Regions from separate parts of the Phytohabitans rumicis genome, predicted to be linked through region 4. Evidence: riboswitches for the same ligand, from Rfam matches in the RefSeq annotation. Region 4 holds a riboswitch; each other region holds the start of a gene.
The links. Region 4 has a riboswitch for cyclic di-AMP ahead of Prum_RS09355 (C40 family peptidase). Riboswitches for the same ligand answer to the same signal wherever they lie in the genome.

Region 1 (5,035 bases), 1.7 Mb from region 4:
CAAGGGCGCGGCGTTCCCCTGGCGTACGGTCCGCGGGCAGGAGTGTTCGGGGTACTGGCCGGCGGGCACGGCGGCGTTCCACATCGGCGCGGACATCGCGGACGCGGTGATGCGGTACGTGGTGGCCACCGGCGACTACGACTTCGAGCGCGAGGTCGGCCTGGAACTGCTGGTGGACACCGCCCGGCTGTGGCGCTCGCTGGGCCACCACGACCGGCACGGGGTGTTCCACATCGACGGGGTCACCGGGCCGGACGAGTACACCGCGGTTGTTAACGACAACATCTACACCAACCTGATGGCGCAGAAGAACATGATCGGCGCCGCCGAGGCGTCGCTGCGCCACCCCGAGCAGGCCCGCCGGCTCGGCGTCGACGAGGAAGAGGCCGCGTCGTGGCGTGACGCCGCCGCGGCCATGCACGTCCCGTACGACGAGGAGTTGGGCGTCCACCAGCAGTGTGAGGAGTTCACCCGGCTCCAGGAGTGGGACTTCGCGGCCACCCCGCCGGGCAAGTACCCGCTGCTGCTGAACTACCCGTACTTCGACCTGTACCGCAAGCAGGTCCTCAAGCAGGCCGACCTGGTGCTGGCGATGCATTGGCGGGGTGACGCGTTCACGCCCGAGCAGAAGGCGCGCAACTTCGCCTACTACGAGCAGCGCACCGTGCGCGACTCGTCGCTGTCGACGTGCACCCAGGCGGTCATGGCGGCCGAGGTGGGCCACCTCGAGTTGGCCCACGACTATCTGGGCGAGGCCGCCCTGATGGACCTGCACGACATCCACAACAACACCCGCGAGGGCCTGCACATCGCCGCGCTCGCCGGCGCCTGGCTCGCCATCGTGGCCGGTCTCGGCGGCATGCGCGACCACGGCGGCGAGCTGTCGTTCGCGCCGCGGCTGCCGAGCCGGATCAACCGCATGGAGTTCTCCATGCTGTGGCGCGGGCTGCGGCTGCGGGTCGACGTGACCCAGCACGAGGTGACCTACTCGCTGCGCAACGGTCACGACGGGGCCAAGCTCGACCTCGTACACCATGGGGAGCATGTGACCGTGACCAGCGACGCGCCGCTCAGCCGGCCGATCCCGGCGCTGCCGCCGGTCGGTCCGCCGCCGCGGCAGCCCTTCGGGCGGGCCCCGGCCCGCCGGATGCCCGACGCCTGACGGCACGCAAGGCCACGGGGCCTGCCAGCGCACCGCGCTGGCAGGCCCTTACAGCATCGAGATGTGTACGTGGTTGGTGTGGTCGCTGGACGGGTCGCCGTTCGCGCCGCCGTACGACTTCCACCCCGTCGCCGGTGACCAGAACTGCCGGTACCAGATCACGTACATGACGCCCAGCCGGTCGGCGTTGCGCACGAAGAACGCGGCCAGGTTGTTGCCGTAGAACTTGTCGTCCCCGGTCGCGTCGCCGCCGAAGTTGCTCTTCTGGGCCGACCAGTCGCAGGCCCGGCCCTTCGGGTGCTCAAACGGCCCGCCCGACCGGAAGCAGCTCACGAACCGCTTGGCGCCCTTGTCGTTCGGATGGATCTGGGCGATGAGGCGCTGCGTCTCCTTGAGCATGTGCAGCGTCCGGGGCGTGATGCAGCGCCCGGTGGTCGGGTCGTCCTCCGAGCAACTCTGCGCGGAGAACCCGCCGTCGTTGTTGCGCGGCGCCTGCTTCGCCAGCGGCGAGTTCGCGTTGACGAAGCCGCCGGTCGCCTTGCCGCCGACCAGCTTCAGCGCCTTCTCCGCCTCGGACTTCTGCTTGGCCATGATGGTGAGCTGCTTCTGCTCGTCCTTGACCTCGGCGTCGATCGCCGCCTTGGCCCGCGATGCCTGGTCGAGGGCCGCCTTGAGCTTGGCCAGCCGCGCGTTGTCGCGGGCGGCCAGCATGTCCAGCGCCGCGGCCCGCTGCAGGAACTCGTCGGGCGAGGCGCTGTTGAGCAGCAGGGTCATCGGCCCGATCCGGCCATTCCGGTACGCCGAGCCGGCCAGCAGCGCGACCTCGGGCTCCATCGCCTTGATCTGCTCTTCCGCCTTGCGGAGCTCAAGGGAGAGCTGCAACTGCCGGTTGCGCGACTTGGTGACGGCATTGCGGGCTTCGACGTACCCGCGGCTGGTGGACTCCAGCACGTCCCGCAGGAGCGGTGTGCCCCCTCGTCGCCCGGGTTCGGCGTGGGCGCTAACGCCACCGGCGACGCTGCCGCCGCTCCACCACTTGGCCCGATCGCCACTCCGGACAACGCGGCCGCCGCGGCGACCAGGGCAACAGCCAGCGACAAGCGCCGGCGACGTACGGATGCCGTCATACACGTTCCTCCCGTCGGCCGCCTACCGAGTTAGCTGACGGGTTCGGGACGGGAACGATCCCTACCGCGGTTGCGGATTCACCCCACTTACGGTGGTTCCCCGGCTCGCTCAGCGTGAGCAATTAGGCGGCGGTCACCGCCGGCACCGTGGGGCGCCGCCGGGCGGAGACCGCCGGAAAGCTTACCGGATCGAGAGTGGACTTCGATATTGCTCTGACCAGGCAAAAGGTGTTACTGGGCAACGACGTTCGGTAATTGTTCAGTCAACGACCCGCGGTTCGCTCGGGCTTGTTTCGTTCCACAACCGGTCCAGGGCGGTCACGCAATAGGTGTACGACCGGTCCTCGGTTGCGCCGGTGTCCGCCCAGCTCGTGTCGCGTGTCGTGGCCACGAGATTGGCCGCGTCGCCGTCGACCCGGTACACCGCATAGCTGGTCCCCGTCTTTGACCAGCGGAGCTTCACCCCGCCGTCGTCGTACTCCGCCTCCTGGATCTTCGGTGTGTCGGGCAGATCACCGCGGAGGTGTGACATGGGCGGCACCAGGGCGGGCGCGGCGTAGTGCGCCTTCGCGTACCGGGTGACCGCGCCCAGCCGGTCGGCGCGTACCTGCTTGGCGCTGAAATGAACGGTGCCGCTGACCGGATGCTTGCTGTTGAGCGTGAGCTGCTGGTCCAGCTGGGCCGGGTTGCGCCAGGCCCCCGACTGGCCGATGCGGTAGTCCGCCATGCCGATGTAGAGCTGCACCCCGCTGCCCTTGATCACCTCGGACCACCAGGGCAGCAGCTTCGCGTAGTCGGCGATGGCGAAGCCGATGTGCCAGTAGAGCTGCGGCACGATGTAGTCGACCCAGCGTTCCTTCACCCAGAGCCGGGTGTCCGCGTAGATCGCGTCATAGCTCTGCAGCCCGCGGGTCTGCGAGCCGAGCGGGTCGTTGGCGGCGTTCCGCCAGATGCCGAACGGGCTGATGCCGAACTTCATCCACGGCTTGGCTTCCTTGACCCGCTGGTTGGTCTCCTGGACGAACAGGTTGACGTTCTGCCGGCGCCAGTCCGCCTTGGACAGGCCGTTGCCGTACTGCTGGAAAGCCTTCGCGTCGGAGAAATCTTCCTTTTTGACCGGGTACGGGTAGAAAAAGTCGTCGAAGTGCACGCCGTCGATGTCGTACCGGGTGACCGCGTCGAGGATCGAGTCCTCGACGAACCGCCGCGCCTCGGGGATGCCCGGGTTGTAGTACAGGCGGCTGCCCTTGCCCTTCGCCGGGTACGCCACCGCCCAGTCCGGGTGCGCGCGCAGCGGATGGTCGACCGGCAGCTCGTTGATGACCCCGGTCTGGCCCGCTTTGTACGGGTTGAACCAGGCGTGGAACTCGATGTTGCGGGCGTGCGCCTCGGCGACCATGAACTCCATCGGGTCCCACCCGGGGCTCTGCCCGTCCTTGCGGCCGGTCAGCCAGTACGACCACGGCGCGTACGTCGACTCCCAGAACGCGTCGCCGCTGGGGCGTACGTGGACGAAAACCGCGTTGTGCCCGCGTTGCTGCGCCAGGTCGAGCCAGCCGCGATACTCCTTCTTGACCGTCTCGGCGTCCAGGCCGGGGCGGCTCGGCCAGTCGATGTTGCTGACCGTAGTGAGCCACATGCCGCGCAGCTGGTGGGTCGCCTCCATGGGCCGCCCGGCGCAACTGCCCCGGGCCACCGCCGAGGTGGCCACCTCGTCCGCCGGGTCCGGGCGCGCCTGCCAGCGCGCCACCCCGACCGTGGCGAGGACGACGAAAGCGAGGACCGCCGCGATCGGGCCGCGGGGTGGGGCTGGCGACATCGCCCCAGTGTGCCCATGAGATGCGGTCGATCGGCAACCCTCTACCGGGTGGGAGACGTCTTGGGTGGCGTGCCACTTCTTGTGACGGTGCCTACCGGGGCGGAAAGCGTGGACTTCGACGCGTTCGTCCGGTCCCGCACGCCGGCGTTGCTGCGCTCGGCGTACCTGCTGACCGGAGACCAGCACCTCGCGGAGGACCTGGTGCAGTCGGCGCTCGCCCGTACGCACCGGGCCTGGCGGCGGCTGCGGGACACCGGCAATGCCGAGGCGTACACCCGGCGGACCATGTACCACCTGCAGGTCAACTGGTGGCGCCGGCGGCGCGTACCGGAATCGCTTGCCGACGCGGTGCCCGAGCCGCGGCCGTCCGCGCAGGCATCGTCGGCCGACGGCGTCGCCCTCCGCCTCACCCTGCAGGCCGCGCTGATGCGGCTGACCGCGAAGCAGCGGGCGGTCCTCGTGCTGCGGTTCTTCGAGGACCGCACCGAGGTCGAGACCGCCGAGATGCTGGGCGTCACCCTCGGCACCGTCAAGTCGACGTGCGCCCGCGCGCTGGCCCGCCTGCGGACCCACCTTGGGGAAGGAGCGCTGTGAAGAACTCCCTTTCGACGGCCCTGACCGAGCTCGCCGAGGACGTCCAGCCGGTCGACCTGCACGACCGGGTGCTCGCCACCTCCCGGCGGCTGCGCGCCCGTCGTGCCGTCGCAGGGTCGCTCGCCGTCGTCGCCCTGGCCGCCGGCGCCACGTACGGCGCGGTGCGGGCACTCCCGTCGGAGCGGGCCCTCCCGCCGGCCGAGCCCGTGGTCACCATTCCCGGGACCGTGTACTTCGCCTCGTCGGAGCTGCCGGCGTACACGGTCTACCGGCTCGCACCCGGCGGCGAGCTGGAGGAGTTCGCGAAGTTCCCCTCGGGCGCGCTCGGCGAGA
Region 2 (5,035 bases), 2.2 Mb from region 4:
ATGCCATGCCAGCATCTTATCGAACGTATGTACGAGCAAGGTAGTCCCCTATGGTGTGTCGCATGCTGCTCTCCGACCGCGACCTCGTCAGCGAGATCAAGGCGGGCAACCTCGCGCTCGACCCGTTCGAGCCGGACCTGGTCCAGCCGTCCAGCATTGACGTCCGGCTGGACCGGATCTTCCGCGTGTTCAACAACCACCTGTACACGCACATCGACCCGTCGGTACGGCAAGACGATCTCACCTCGCAGGTCGAGGTGCCGGCCGGTCAGCCGTTCGTGTTGCATCCGGGCGAGTTCGTGCTGGCCTCCACGCTGGAAGTTATCTCGCTGGGCGACCAGCTTGCCGGCCGCCTCGAGGGGAAGTCGAGCCTGGGCCGTCTCGGCCTGCTGACGCATTCGACCGCCGGTTTCATCGACCCGGGGTTCAGCGGGCACGTCACGCTCGAGCTCTCCAACGTGGCGAACCTGCCGATCACCCTGTGGCCGGGCATGAAGATCGGTCAGCTGTGCATCTTCCGGCTGTCGTCGCCGGCCGAGCACCCGTACGGGTCGAGCGTGTACGGCTCGCGGTACCAGGGTCAGCGCGGGCCCACTCCGAGTAGGGCCTGGAAGAACTGGCGGACCTGGCCGACAGCACGTTAACCGAGAAGACGCCCTCCCATCCCGGGTGGATGGGAGGGCGTCTTTTTTTCTCTGGCCGGTGCGGGTCGCGTGACGGGGGAACACGCGACAGGCGCGGCCACGGGGGTGGGTAACGCTAGCCCGGTCGGCCGTAGCCATTGATCGGCGCGGCGTTGATCGTGCGCATCCGGACCGGTACCCCGGGCTTGGACGCGTCCACGATGTAGCCGCCGCCGACGTAGATGCCCACGTGATGGACGTCGCTGTAGTAGAAGACGAGATCGCCGACCTTCAGGTTGCTTCGACTGCTGACCGGATCGACCGTGCCCTTCTGGCGGGCGGCGTTGTGCGGCAGCGAGACGCCGGCGGCCTGCCAGGACTTCATGGTCAGCCCGGAGCAGTCGTACGCGTCGGGACCCTCGGCGCCGAAGACGTAATCCGAGCCGATCTGCGCGCAGGCGAACTTGGCCGCCTTGGTGCCGGCGCTGCCGTCGTACGAGTACGGGCACGCCGCGGGCCTCAGCTCACCGACGCCGCCACCGCTGCCGTACGCGGCCAGGCGCGCCTTTTCCAGCTTGTCGATCTCGCCGTCGAGCTGCTTCTTCTTCACCGCCAGGTCGGCCTCGGCCTCGGTCAGCTGGCTGACCAACGCGTCCAGTGGGGCCTTCTGCTTGGCGTAGCGTTCCTTGAGGTCGATGACCTGCTGGACTTCGGCCTGGGAACGGCGGGCGAAGACGTCCAGCAGCTCCAGTTGGTCGGCGAACGTCGTCGGCGTGCCGCTCGTCAGGAGCGCGTTGAACGCGGAGAAGTTTCCGCCCTTGTAGCGCTCCACGGCGAACTCGCCGACCCGGGTCATCGCCAGGTCGATCTGGAGTTGCAGCGGCGCGATCTTCTTGGCGAGCGCGTCGGCCTGCTTACGCTTGGCGGCCAGATCGATCCGGGTGGCGTTGTGGCGCTCAAGCACCGGCTCGAGCTTCTCGAACGCCGCGTCGATCTGCTTCTCGATCTCGGCGGGGGACGGCGCGGCGTGCACGACCGTGCCGCTGGACAGCACGGCGGCGCATGCGAGGAACGCGGTAATGATGGAGCGACGCGCGGCATAGCCTGCCACCGGAGTCCGAACTCCTTCTCCCTGGCCGCCTACCGGGTTAGCTGACGGGTTCGGGCGGGAAGAACGCCCTACCGCGGATCGCGGATTCACCCCAAGTTGCGTGGTTCCCCGGCTCGTTGTCTGACCGACTCGGCGGGCTGAGCCGTGGTCTCCCAGGCTGGGAGGCCGACCTCCGGCTCAACGATCCCCAAGGGTAGGAGCGGCGCAATCGACCCGCAAGCGGTACGGGGGCACTAGTTCGGTCCGTGTGCGCACGGTAGCGCATCGTATATCGAAACGATGCTAGTCAATAGACAGAAACACGTCGTCCAGCAGTCCGGCGTACTGGTCATTGTCGACGGAGACGTTCTTGCCGCCGATTCGCAGCGGTTCGGAATTCACAATGGACACCCCGGGCGGCACGTGGACCGAGCCGCGCGGCACCGCATCGACGAAAATCGACAGCGTCGAGCCGGCCCGGGTGCAGGCGAGCGCGTGCCACCGGCCGTCGGTCACGGTCACCGGCGCGATCACCCGGTAGATCGTCGTGGTGCTGGCGACCACGCAGCTCGGCTGGCCGGCGCGGCCGTCGACCTGGAGCTTGAGCTGGGTGACGCCGCCGGTCGAAAACCCTTTCTGCACAACGTTCGCGCCGTCGCCGGCGTCGGCGGCCGTCATCAGCACCGAGGCGCCGTAGCGCAGCGCGCGGGTGCCCGGATTGAGCTCGGGCGCCGGCCCGCTCTCCAGGATCGCCCGGGGGCAGCCGGCGCCGTCGCACCGGTCCGGAAACCGTGCCGCCCACCCGCCGCCGCGCTCGGTGAAGCCCACGACACCCCGCGTCCGCAGCGGGTGCCGCCCGGCGGCATCCGGCACCGAGCCGGTGAACCAGCCGTCGAACGTGTACCGCACCGACACCGACGGCGGCCCACCCGGCGCGGGCTTCGCGGTCGCGGCCAGCGCCACACACACCAGTCCAAGCAGGGGTACGCCCCATCGGCGCGTCATGTGCATTTCGCGCGACATTGCTCGATTGTGGAGATTCCAGGGCAACTCAGACAATCACTCGCAGAGCTAGATTTCAGGAGCGCGTGAAGCTTTCTTACATGTAGGCGCGAAGTCTCGTAATCTATTGACCATGCCCCGTCTTACAACGCGAATCGTGCTCAGTACGGCGGTGGTCGGCGCGGCGACGCTGGTGTCGACCACGCCCGCCCCCGCGACCAGCCCATCAACCGACACCCGACAGCAGGAGTACGCGGCCGCCGCGGCGGAGTTCGGCGTACCCGAGAGCGTCCTGCTCGGCGTGTCGTACCTGGAGTCCCGGTGGGACACCAACGCCGGCACGCCCAGCACCAGCGCCGGCTACGGCCCGATGCACCTTACCGACGCCACGTACGTGACGTCGCTACCCGGCGGAAACCACCACGACGACGACGCCGAGGACGCCCGGGGCGACGACGCCCGAAGCACCAAGGACGTCGCCTCGGTGGGTGTGCCGGCGCCCGCTCCCGAGGCGCTGCAGACGCTCGACCGTGCCGCGGCGCTCACCGGCGCGACCGAGGAGGCGCTGCGCACCAGCCCGACCGAGAACATCCGGGGTGGGGCGGCACTCCTTTCCGCGTACCAGGAAAGCATCGCTGGACCGACGGGGAGCGCGAGCGACCCGGCGGCCTGGTACGGCGCGGTGGCCAGGTACAGCGGCGCGGACAGTGCCGATGCCGCGGCGGCCTTTGCCGACCAGGTCTTCACGACGATCCGCGAGGGCGTCGCGCGGGTGACCGACGACGGGCAGAGCGTGACGCTGGCCGCGCGGAGCGTCAACCCGGCGCGCGGCTGGCTGGACCGGCTCGGGCTGCGCAAGCTGGCCCGCCCGGACGGCCTGGAGTGCCCGGTGGACATCTCCTGCGAGTGGATTCCGGCGCCGTACCAGGAGTTCCTGGACAACAACGGCAACCCCGACTACGGCAACCACGACCTGGGCAACCGGCCCAAGCAGCAGAAGATCGAGTACATCGTCATCCACGACACCGAGGGGTACTTCCAGCCCTCCGTCAACTTGGTACTGGATCCAAAATATGTGAGCTGGCAGTACACGCTGCGCTCGGTCGACGGGCACATCGCCCAGCACCTCAAGGCCAAGGACGTGGGCTGGCACGCCGGCAACTGGTACGTCAACGCCAAGGCGATCGGGCTGGAGCACGAGGGCTTCGCCGCGCAGGGCACCTGGTACACCGAGGCGATGTACCGCACGTCGGCGAAGCTGGTGCGGTACCTGGCGACGCGGCTCGGCATCCCGCTGGACCGCAACCACATCATCGGCCACGACAACGTGCCCGGCACCATCCCGGCGAACGTGCGCGGCATGCACTGGGACCCGGGTCCGTACTGGGACTGGTCGCACTACTTCGACCTGCTGAAGGCTCCATTTAGGACGACCGGTTGGCCGGGCAGCGGCATGGTGACGATCGACCCGGACTTCGCGACCAACAAGCCGGCGTTCGTCGGGTGCGGCAGCGTCGCGTCCCAGCCGTGCACGCCGCGCGGATCCTCGGCGGTCATCCTGCACACCGCGCCGGACGCGGCTTCGCCGCTGCTCAAGGACATCGGGTTGCGGCCGAGCGGCGTGGACGCCACCATGCACGTCTCCGACCACGGCTCCCGGGTGTCGGCCGGGCAGACGTACGCCGTCGCCGACCGGCAGGGCGACTGGACGGCGATCTGGTACCTCGGGCAGAAGGGATGGTTCTACAACCCGCGGTCGGCGCCGGCCGCGAAGTGGGCCACCGGGCTCGTGGTGACGCCCAAGCCGGGCAAGGCGACGATTCCGGTGTACGGGCGGGCCTATCCGGAGCAGGCCGCGTACCCGACGGGCGTGCCGTACCAGGCCATCACGCCGTTGCAGTACACGCTGTCGGCGGGGCAGCGGTACGCGGTCGGCAACGTCCTGCCGGGCGAGTACTACCGGGCGGTGACGTTCGACGGGTCGTCACCGGGTGACTGGACGGTGATCCGCAGCGACACCAAGTACGTGCAGATCCAGTTCGGCCACCGGGTCATGTTCGTGAACCTGGCCGACGTGCAGTTGCTCCCGTCGTTCCTCTAGGCGCGTGCATGTTAGGAAGGGCCCCCTCCTATGCAAAAAGCGATAGGAGGGGGCCCTTCCTTGCACTCAGCTCGGGCGGCGGAAGCCGCGCAACGGCATGGTGTCGATGGTGGCCATCTGCACCGGCTTGCCCGATCGCGGGGCGTGCACCATCAGTCCGTTGCCCACGTACATGCCCACGTGGTGCAGGTCGCTGTAGAAGAAGACCAGGTCGCCCGG
Region 3 (5,035 bases), 3.5 Mb from region 4:
CCGGCGACATGATCAACAAACTCCCGTCGTGCAGCTCGTAGCGCAGCTCGGGCGGCAGATCCTTGATGGCGTCGACCGTCCAAACCTCGACGGCCGGCAGGTGCAGTGTGACCACGTCGCCCTCCTCCGGGATTACCCAACAGCGTAGGGCGGCGTGGTGCGAGACGACCACAGACGTGGTGTTATGCGGCCACGGGGAGCGGCTCGGCGACCCAGGACGACGCGGTGCGAGCGTAGTAGGCCCACCAGCCGACCCAGCGGCCGTAGTGCGCGCGCAACTCGGCGGGACCGGGCGGGGTCTCGCCGTACACCGCGCGGGCGGCTGCCTCGAACTGCGCCATGCCCAGCGGTGCGTCGTCGGGGCGGCCGAGGACCCGCAGCAGCAGTGCCTGGGCGGTGAACTCGCCGATCCCCGGCACGGCGAGGAGTGCCTTGCGCACCTCGTCGTACGCCCCGGTGTGCAGCCACTCCTCGTCGAGCGCGGCCACCCCGGCCACCACGGTGCGGAGCCGGTCGGCGCGTTGCCGGTTGCCGGCGTACCCGATCAGCTCCGCGTCGCCGAGCGCGCCGATGGTGGCCAGCGACGGGAAGGCGACGTGGTCGACGCCGTCCACCGTGAGCCGTGGGCCGAGCTCGGCGGCGATGCGGCGCTTGCGGGCGGTCGCGTACCACTGGGTGCTGCGTTGGGTCAGGGTGAAGTAGACGGTGCCCTCGGCGAGCGAGGCGAAGCGCACCTGGTGCAGGCCGTGGGCGGCCCGGACGACGTGCGCCATCGGGCCGTCCCGCTCGGCGCTGGCGAGGAAGCCCGACATGTCGTCGTCGAGGCTCAGCCACCGCGAGACGGCGCGCTCGATCTCCGCCCGCTCCTCGCGCGCGAGCGCCCGACCGGAGTGGACGCCAAGCGAGAGGTCGGGCCCGAGCTCGGCGACGACCGCCTCCGCGCCGAGGCGGAACGCCTTGCGCACCCGCCCCCCAACGACCTGGTGACCACCGGCGGAAGGCGCAAACCCAGCAAGCGCCCGCAGCGACATCTCGAACGAGTACGGCTCAGCAACACGGATACTCATGCGCTGAGCCTGAACCCGAGGTGTGACACTCCCCGCCTCCCGACGGCGATCTTGGAGTTATCAGGTTCAGATGTCCGGTATGGAACCTGACAACTCCAAGATCAACGGGGATTGCCTTAGCGGACGCGCCCGTAGCCGTACGGGGTCATCATGTCGACCGTCGAGAGCTTGACACTCTCGCCGGGCTGGGGGCGTGGATGACCTTGCCGCTGCCCACGTAGATGGCCACGTGTCCCAGGTCGCTGTAGAAGACCAGGTCGCCGGGTTGCAGGGAGCCGCGGCCGATGTGCGCCACCACGTCCCACTGCATGGCGGCGTTGTGCGGCAGCGTCTTGCCGGCCGCCTTCCAGGCCGCGAGCGTCAGCCCCGAGCAGTCGTACCCGTCCGGACCGTCGGCCGCCCAGACGTACGGCGTACCGATGGCGTTGTAGGCGAACCGCACGGCCACGCCCGCCTTGCCGGAGACGGACGGGATGGTCCCGGTGTACGAGCCGCTGGACGACGTGGCCGAGCCGTACGCCTTCTGGCGCATCTCGTAGAGCTTGGCCAGGTCGGCCTCGATCTTCTTCTTGCCGGCCGCCAACTCCTTGAGCTGCGCGGTCTGCTTGGCCTCGGTGGTGTCCAGGTTCGCCTTCTCATCGGCGTACTGCCGCTGAGCCGCCGTGTAGCCGGCGACCTGCTCCTGCCGGTCCCGGGCGAGCTGGTCCAGCATGCCCAGGCGGTCGATGAGCGGGCCGCTGCCGTCCAGCAGCGCGCTCGCCTCGCCCACCTGACCGGTCCGGTACGCCACGGCCGCCATCTGCCCGACGTCGGCGCCGGCCTTCGCGACCTGCTGCTCCAGCGGGGCCATCTTGGCGGCCAGCGCGGCCGAGGCGGCCTTGGTGTCCTTGAGCTGCTCGTTGAGCTTGTTGTAGGACTCGACGACCTTTTCCAGCTCGGTCGACGACTTGTTGATCTGCTGGGTCAGCTCACTCGCCGACGGCTCGGCCTGGGCGGCCGTGGCCGGCACGGTCAGCCCGATTCCGAGTCCGACCAGCACGAGGGCGCGCAGCAGCTTTCGCGCGGGGGACAAACGCGAACCCTTCTTCCGCAACGCCGCCTACCGAGTTAGCTGACGGGTTCGGGCGGGAAGAACGCCCTTCCGCGCGTGGCGCGGATTCACCCCATTACTCGAGTTGGGTCCCCGGTTCGCTTACGGACAGTGATCATCCAGCGATTCGGCGGCACCGGGCCGGTGCCACCCGGGGGATGACTGACGACCGGACCAGCGGCTCCAACCTAACGTGATCATCGGGCAGGTGAAAGTGCTGGTCGGATGAATTACTGACGGTGACCAACCGAGACCAAACCGTCGCTTGACCTAGCTGTGAGGTTTAGTTAAATGATCGGTAACTTGTGACGTGAAACACAGGAGCCGCCGATGCTCCAGGTGCAGAACCTCGAGGTTGTCTACGACGACGTGATGCTGGTCCTGCGCGGTGTGAGCGTGGCGGTGCCGCCGGGTGGCATCGTCGCCCTCCTCGGCGCCAACGGCGCGGGCAAGACCACCCTCCTGCGGGCGATCACCGGCCTGCTCGACGTGCACGACGGCGAGGTGACCAAGGGCTCGGTGACCCTGGACGGCGAGCCCGTCCACCACCTCCGCCCGGCGGCCCTCGTCCGGCGCGGCATCTGCCAGGTGATGGAGGGGCGGCGGATCTTCGCGGAGCTGACCGTCGAGGAGAACCTCCGCATCGGCGGCCACACCAGCCCGCGGACCATCAAGGCGCGCATGGAGGACGTCCTGACGCTCTTCCCGGTCCTGGCCGAGCGCCGGCGGCGCACCGCCGGCTACCTGTCCGGCGGCGAGCAGCAGATGCTCGCGATGGGCCGCGCGCTCATGGCCGAGCCCCGCTATCTGCTGCTCGACGAGCCCAGCCTCGGCCTGGCGCCGCGCCTGGTGGAGCAGGTGCGCGGGCTCATCGTCGAGATCAACAAGCGGGGCACCGGCGTCCTGCTGGTCGAGCAGAACGCCACCATGGCGCTGTCCATCGCGGCGCACGGCTACGTCCTGGAGACCGGCAAGGTGGTCCTCGACAAGCCGGCCGACCAGCTGCTGGCCGACGAGGACATCCGGGAGTTCTACCTCGGACTCACCCGGGAGAGCTTTCGCGACGTCAAACACTACAAGCGGCGGAAGCGGTGGCTCTCGTGACGATTCTGGAGTGCCACGACCTGCGGCTCGGCTTCGCCGGCGTCAAGGCCATCGACGGGGTGAGCTTCAGCGTCGGGCGCCGGGAGCTCTTCGCCATCATCGGGCCCAACGGCGCCGGCAAGACCTCCATCTTCAACGTGCTCTCCGGCGTGTACCGCCCGCAGTCCGGCCGCGTCGTCTTCGACGGCACCGACATCGCCGGCAAGCGGCCGCACGCCATCGCCGCCCAGGGCATGGCCCGCACGTTCCAGAACGTCGAGCTCTTCGCGAACCTCACCGTCCTGGACAACCTGATGCTCGGACGGCACAACCACATCCGGTACGGGCCGCTGTCCGCGATCGCGTGGCTCGGGCGGGCCCGGCGGGAGGAACTGGCCAGCCGGGCCGCCATCGAGACCATTGTGGACTTTCTCGAACTGGAGCAGTGGCGGCGCCTGCCGGTCGGTTTGCTGCCCTACGGCGTACAGAAACGGGTCGAGCTCGGCCGGGCGCTCGCCATGGAACCCAAGCTGCTGCTGCTCGACGAGCCGGTCGGCGGCATGAACCGCGAGGAGACCGAGGACATGGCCCGCTTCATCCTCGACATCCGCGACGAACTCGACATCCCCATCCTGCTCGTGGAGCACGACATGGGTCTCGTGATGGACCTCGCCGACCGGGTGCTGGTGGTCGACTTCGGGAGGCCGATCGCCACCGGCGCGCCGGCCGAGATCCAGCACGACCCCGACGTCATCCGCGCCTACCTCGGGGAGGTGCAGCCCACATGACGGCGACGACCCAGACCCGCACGGCCACGACCATCGCTTCCCGGGTACGCGACCACGCGCTCGCCGGTCCACATCGGATCGCCATGCGGGAGAAGGACTTCGGCATCTGGCAGGAGGTGAGCTGGGCCGACTACTGGGACACCGTGCAGACCGTCGCGCACGCGCTGCTGGCCCTCGGCGTACAGCCGGGCGACCGGGTCGCGATCCACTCCGAGAACCGCCGGGAGTGGCTGTACGCCGACGTGGCGACCGTGGCGGTGCGCGGCACCACGGTGGGGCTGTATCCGACCAACCCGGCACCCGAGGTCGGCTACCTGCTCTCGCACTCGGGCGCCCGGGTGCTCATCGCCGAGGACCAGGAGCAGGTGGACAAGGCGCTGGCCGTACTCGACGAGTGTCCCGACCTGGAACGGATCGTGTACCTGGAGCCGCGCGGCATCCGCCATCGGTACCACCACCCCAAGCTGCTGTGCTGGGACGACCTCGTCCTGCTCGGGGTGGCCCACCGGGACGCCAACCCGGACGCGGTGGCCGAGCGGATGGCCGCCGCCCGGTCCGACGACATCGCCACGCTCATCTACACCTCCGGCACCACCGGGCCGCCCAAGGGCGCCATGCTGTCGGTGTCCAACGTGGACTTCGCGATCAGCGTGCTGGTGGACGCCGGCGGCTTCACCTCGCCGCCGCCCAGCCCGGCCGACCTGCTGCTGTCGTACCTGCCGCTGTGCCATGTCGCCGAGCGCATCTTCACGACGTGGTTCAGCGCGGGGGCGGCGGTGCAGATCAACTTCGCCGAGTCCATCGCGACCATCCAGGCCAACCTGCGGGAGGTCCAGCCCACCATCCTTTTCGGCGTGCCGCGGATCTGGGAGAAGATCCTGGCCGGGGTCACCATCAGGCTGGCGAGCGCGTCCCCGCTCAAGCGGCTGAACGCCCGGCTGTGGCTGCGGGTGGCCGACCGGATCGGGGCCACGCTGGTGCGTACCGAGGGCAACCACACGCTCGGC
Region 4 (5,035 bases):
CGTACGAGGCGCCGCCCAGCGTGCCGAAGAGGGCGCCCCAGGCGAACGAGACCAGCGTGCGGGGCACCAGGGCGACCATCATCAGCGCGCCCAGCAGGACGGCGGCCGGCGGTGCCAGCGGGCCGAGCCGGTCGACCAGGCGCGGGGCGTCGGCCAGGTCGGGCTGCGGCAGGAAGAGCACGGCGACGCCGCACGCCGCGAGGATGAGCAGGAGCAGGGCGAAGCGCATGACCGAGCGCTGGCGCAGCCGCGCCAAGAGTCGGCCGATCATGAGGCCGTCGTGGCGGCCATGCGCTCGGCGCGCAACCGGTCGGACCAGGTGTCGTCCAGGGGCGGCAGGCTCTCGTACCCGGTCGCCCAGCGCAGCAGCAGGTCGGCGATGGCCGGGTTGCGGGACAGCGCCGGCCCGTGCGAGTACGTGCCGAGCAGCTTGCCCCGCCAGGCGCCCTCGGTGGTGCCGTCGTTGCCGATGCCGGTGGTGACCCGGGCCAGCGGGGTGACGCCGGGCCCGAGGTGGGTGCGGCCGCCGTGGTTCTCGAAGCCGGTCAGCGGCGGCAGCCCGAGGCGGCCGTCGATCGGGCCGCCCAGCTCGCCGACCGCCCGGCTCGGGCCGCGGTCGGAGCGCAGGTCGAGCAGGTCGAGGCCGGCGCACTTGGTGCCCTTGGCGAAGAACGAGCCGCCGAGCAGTTGGTACCCGGCGCACACCGCGAACACCACCGACCCCTGCGCCACCGCGCGGCGCAGGCCGCCGTCGGCGATCAGGCGCTGCGCGGCGAGCGCCTGCGGGCCGTCCTCGCCGCCGCCGAGCAGGTAGATGTCCGCGGTGGCGGGGATGGCCTGGTCCGAGCGCACCTCGTAGGTCCGCACCGGCAGCCCGCGCAGGGCCGCACGGCGGGCGAGGATGAGCATGTTGCCCCGGTCGCCGTACGTGGACAGCAGGTCCGGATAGATCCAGACGATGCTGATGGCACTGTCAGTTGACACGGTCGAGCTCCGCTCGGATGTCTTGGAACGCGGTGTAGTTGGCGATCACTTCGAGCCGGCCCGGCGGCACCGAGGTGACCGCCTCGCCGAAGGTACGTACGTGGCGGAACGGTACGTCGTTCACTTCGAGCCGGACCGCGAGGTCGTACGCCCGGTCGCCGGTGATCAGGACCTGGCGGCCGCGCAGCGGGCTGAAGTCGACGTCGAAGAGCCAGGACGTGTCCAGCCCGTCGGGGTCGCGGGCGTTGATGGACAGCAGCGTGGGCGCGTCGTCCGCCATCTCGAACGCCTCCAGCCAGCTCGCCGGGTTCTTGGCCAGCAGCAGCCGGATGTTGCGCCCGTCGCGCACGACCTGGGCGTACCGGCCGGCGACGGAGGTCACGGTGGACAGGCGGGAGACGGCGTCGGTGGGGCGCACGCCGAACTGGGCGGCGAGGGCGAGCGCGGTGGCCGCGTTGCCGAGGTTGACCTTGCCCGGGATCTGCAGCGCGATCTTGTGCCAGGCGCCGCGCGGATCCAGGACGCCGTCGTCCTCCACCACCCACTGCGGTACCGGGCGGCGCAGCGTGCAGCCGGTGCACCACCACTGGTCGGCCTGCCGTTCGATCGGCGACCCGCACTCGGGGCAGACCCAGGAGTCGTCGTGCCACCGCTGCCCGGCGCTGAACCAGGTGACCGCGGGGGACTGGACGGCGGCCCAGACCACCATCGGGTCGTCGGCGTTGGCCACCACGTGCACGGTGGGGTGCTCGGCCAGCGCGGTCCGCCACAGCTGGGCCATCATCGCGACCTCTTTGGCCCGGTCGAGCTGGTCGCGGGAGAGGTTGAGCAGGGCCACCACGCGCGGCTCGGTCGCCGCGATGACCTGGGCGAGGTAGTGCTCGTCGACCTCCAGCACGGCGTACGGGGTCTGCCCCGCCTTGGCCAGCGCGGAGGTGTGGCCGGTGGGCATGTTGGCGCCGAACGAGTTGGTCGCGACCGGGCCGAGCACGCCGAGGGCCGCGGCGGCCAGCCGGGTGGTGGTGGTCTTCCCGTTGGTGCCCGAGACCAGCGCGATCGACCGCCCGGCGGCCAGGTGGGCGAGCAGGTCCGGGTCGATCTTCAATCCGATCCAGCCGCCGATGACCGAGCCGTCGCCCCGCCCGGCGGCCCGCGACAGGGCAGCGGCCGTACGCGACACCGAGCTCGCGACCTTGGCCCGTAAGGGCATCTTCCCGTCCGTCACGCGAGCGAATGTACCGGAGCCGTCTTGATCTCAAACCGCCGCCGAATCGTGTGGGCATACTCACGCTGAGTGATCGACGCACCGTGATCGCGCGGGGACGGAGTGTCGCGGCATTTTGGGCGGATCCCTTAGCGATCGGTCATCGGAGCGCATGCCAACTTCGCCATGCAAGATCCTTGTTACTCCGCGTATATCTTCCCGTCGGCTAGAAACGATTTGCCGGGCCGTCACCTGACGGACCGGGGCGCATCGCCGGGACACGCCGAGCCCTGCCCTTCCGAGCGATGCCACCCCTTTGACCGAACACAACGGCATAACGGGCAGGGACGGGGGACCCAAGAACCGCGGTCCGATCACATCAGTGACGGACCTTGGGGTGAAGCCGCCGACGCGCGGCCGGGCCAACCCTTCGAGGGCCCGAACCCGACAGCTCACCTCGCAGGCGTGCCGGAGGGATCTCTTTCGTGCACGAACACAGTTCGGGCCGGCGACGGCTGCGTGCCAGCGCCGGTAAGCTCGCGCTTACCCTCGGGATCTGCGTCTGTGCCGGCCAGTTGATGGCCGGACCGGCGCTCGCCGACGTGGCGTCCACCGCGACGCTCACCACCACCGCCAGTGCGCAGTCCGCCGTCGCGGTCGCGCCGAAGGTGGCGTTCTCCACCAGCACCCGCCGGTTGGCGTGGGGCTCCGCACTGCGCCTCAGCGCCAAGGTCACCGACCCGGCCACCGGCAAGGCGGCGGCCGGCAAGGTGGTGTTCCAGGCGTGGATCAACGGCCGTTGGTCCGGCGCCGGGACCGGTACGGTCAGCTCCACCGGCGTGGCGACGGTGGCCATCCGCCCGTACGTCGCGCGCACCTACCGCGCCGTGTACGTCCCGAGCACCGGGACGTACAAGAGCGCGGCGAGCGGCAAGATCTGGGTCAAGGTGGTGGCCAGCCGGGCCAAGGTCCTCGCCGAGGCGCGCAAGCACCTGGGCGCGGCCTACCGGTACGGCGCCTCGGGGCCGAAGGTCTTCGACTGCTCCGGCTTCACCAAGTACGTCTACAAGAAGGCCATCGGCAAGGTCCTGCCGCACAAGGCGAACTCGCAGCAGGCGTACGGCAAGGCGATCGCCAAGTCCAAGGCCCTGCCCGGGGACCTGATCGTGGTCCGCAGCGGGTCGTACGGCACCCACGTCGGCGTCTACGCCGGCGGCGGCTACATGTACGACTCACCCCGCCCCGGCAAGACGGTGGGCAAGCACAAGATCTGGACCACGAACTATGTAGTTAGGCGTCTCGTCTAACTCCCCTCCACTTTCCTCCATCCCCCCATGTGATCAGGGCGTCCCACGCGTCGCGGCAGCGACTTGAGGGACGCCCTGATCACGTCTACGCCCGCTGTCGGGTTACAGACCTCCACTTTGCACCACCGCCCGTGACGTGCGGTTTTGTCTCGGCGACTGTGGACAGAAGGCTGCGATTCTGGTTGCGGGTGGAGGGAAGTGGAGTACAGTGGGGCGCAGTGGCAGGGCCTGGAGGGGCCCGCCGGCCCCGGGGGACTGCGGCTCCGCGAAAGCCGCGAGAGGGCGAGGGGGTGGGCCGATGTTTCTCGGCACCCACACCCCGCGCCTGGACGAAAAGGGCCGGTTGATCCTTCCAGCGAAGTTTCGAGATGAGCTGGCGGGAGGTGTCGTGATCACCAAAGGGCAGGAGCGCTGTCTCTACGTCTTCCCGACGCCTGAGTTCCAGCGCATCGCCGACCAGTTGCGCGAGCAGCCGATGACACACAAGGCGGCTCGGGCGTACAGCCGGGTGTTCTTCGCGAGCGCCCACGACGAGGTGCCCGACAAGCAGGGCCGGGTAACGATCCCGGGCCACCTGCGGGAGTACGCCGGGCTCAGCCGTGAACTCGTCGTGATCGGAGCGAGCAGCCGGGTGGAGATCTGGGACAAGGAAGCGTGGGACTCCTACCTCGCGGAGAGCGAAGACGACTTCGCGGACATCGAGGAGGGGGTGCTGCCCGGAGGACTCTAAGGGCTGGCAGACGCCGTACTGCGAGATCTCCAGCCGCTCGAAGCACCTGACATCTCTTCCCCGATGCCAGGCGCGCTATACCTACTCCGCTGACCGCGAGGCGCGAAGAGGCGTAGGAAATGAGCGGATGGGGATCTGGCAGTACGGCGCACGGCACTTATGGGGACACCGGGCGCATGTGCACGACGGCAGGTCACTGGGGGTCGGTCATGGGGGAGCTGCGCGGTACGCACGTACCGGTATTGCTCGAGCGGTGCCTCGCGCTGCTCGCCCCCGCGCTCGACCGCGGTGACCGGCAGACCGTGCACGTGGACGCGACCCTGGGCCTCGGCGGGCACGCCGAGGCGGTCCTGGCGGCCCACCCGCGGACCGTCCTCATCGGACTGGATCGGGACCAGGAAGCCCTGGCGCACGCCCGGGCCCGCCTGGCCCGGTACGCCGACCGCACCCACCTCGTGCACGCCGTCTACGACGAACTGCCCGAGGTGCTCGACCGGCTCGGGTACGAGCGGGTCGACGCGGAGCTGTTCGACCTCGGCGTCTCGTCCCTGCAACTCGACGCGCCCGACCGCGGGTTCGCCTACGCGCGGGACGCGCCGCTGGATATGCGCATGGACCAGACCCGCGGCCGTACGGCCGAGGAGGTCGTCAACACATACGAGGCACCCGAGCTGACGCGGGTGCTGCGGGTGTACGGCGAGGAGAAGTTCGCCGCCCGGATCGTGGCCGCGATCCTGCGGGAACGGGCAAAGACGCCCATCACTTCGTCGGCACGGCTGGCCACGCTGGTGCGGGACGCGATACCCGCGG

Region 1: linked by a shared signal. The riboswitch ahead of Prum_RS17035 (coiled-coil domain-containing protein) and the one ahead of Prum_RS09355 (C40 family peptidase) in region 4 are both predicted to bind cyclic di-AMP.
Region 2: linked by a shared signal. The riboswitch ahead of Prum_RS19505 (C40 family peptidase) and the one ahead of Prum_RS09355 (C40 family peptidase) in region 4 are both predicted to bind cyclic di-AMP.
Region 3: linked by a shared signal. The riboswitch ahead of Prum_RS25960 (C40 family peptidase) and the one ahead of Prum_RS09355 (C40 family peptidase) in region 4 are both predicted to bind cyclic di-AMP.

The regions. Positions count from the first base shown of each region.
Region 1 covers NZ_BLPG01000001.1:3,861,969-3,867,003, reverse strand. The annotation lists gene Prum_RS17040 (glycoside hydrolase family 65 protein) at 1-1,162, shown strand, start outside; gene Prum_RS17035 (coiled-coil domain-containing protein) at 1,211-2,113, opposite strand; cyclic di-AMP (ydaO/yuaA leader) riboswitch at 2,293-2,428, opposite strand; gene Prum_RS17030 (glycoside hydrolase family 10-like protein) at 2,549-4,108, opposite strand; gene Prum_RS17025 (SigE family RNA polymerase sigma factor) at 4,178-4,702, shown strand; gene Prum_RS17020 (TolB-like translocation protein) at 4,699-5,035, shown strand, end outside.
Region 2 covers NZ_BLPG01000001.1:4,366,270-4,371,304, forward strand. The annotation lists gene Prum_RS19495 (pyridoxamine 5'-phosphate oxidase family protein) at 1-7, opposite strand, end outside; gene dcd (dCTP deaminase) at 63-644, shown strand; gene Prum_RS19505 (C40 family peptidase) at 760-1,734, opposite strand; cyclic di-AMP (ydaO/yuaA leader) riboswitch at 1,747-1,879, opposite strand; gene Prum_RS19510 (LamG domain-containing protein) at 2,017-2,736, opposite strand; gene Prum_RS19515 (N-acetylmuramoyl-L-alanine amidase) at 2,873-4,816, shown strand; gene Prum_RS19520 (C40 family peptidase) at 4,883-5,035, opposite strand, start outside.
Region 3 covers NZ_BLPG01000001.1:5,701,719-5,706,753, forward strand. The annotation lists gene Prum_RS25950 (Uma2 family endonuclease) at 1-115, opposite strand, end outside; gene Prum_RS25955 (DNA-3-methyladenine glycosylase family protein) at 183-1,067, opposite strand; partial or broken gene Prum_RS25960 (C40 family peptidase) at 1,184-2,139, opposite strand; cyclic di-AMP (ydaO/yuaA leader) riboswitch at 2,149-2,300, opposite strand; gene Prum_RS25965 (ABC transporter ATP-binding protein) at 2,488-3,261, shown strand; gene Prum_RS25970 (ABC transporter ATP-binding protein) at 3,258-4,028, shown strand; gene Prum_RS25975 (AMP-dependent synthetase/ligase) at 4,025-5,035, shown strand, end outside.
Region 4 covers NZ_BLPG01000001.1:2,189,769-2,194,803, reverse strand. The annotation lists partial or broken gene Prum_RS09370 (TVP38/TMEM64 family protein) at 1-271, opposite strand, end outside; gene Prum_RS09365 (type 1 glutamine amidotransferase) at 268-984, opposite strand; gene Prum_RS09360 (Mur ligase family protein) at 974-2,194, opposite strand; cyclic di-AMP (ydaO/yuaA leader) riboswitch at 2,497-2,669, shown strand; gene Prum_RS09355 (C40 family peptidase) at 2,674-3,495, shown strand; gene mraZ (division/cell wall cluster transcriptional repressor MraZ) at 3,794-4,225, shown strand; partial or broken gene rsmH (16S rRNA (cytosine(1402)-N(4))-methyltransferase RsmH) at 4,435-5,035, shown strand, end outside.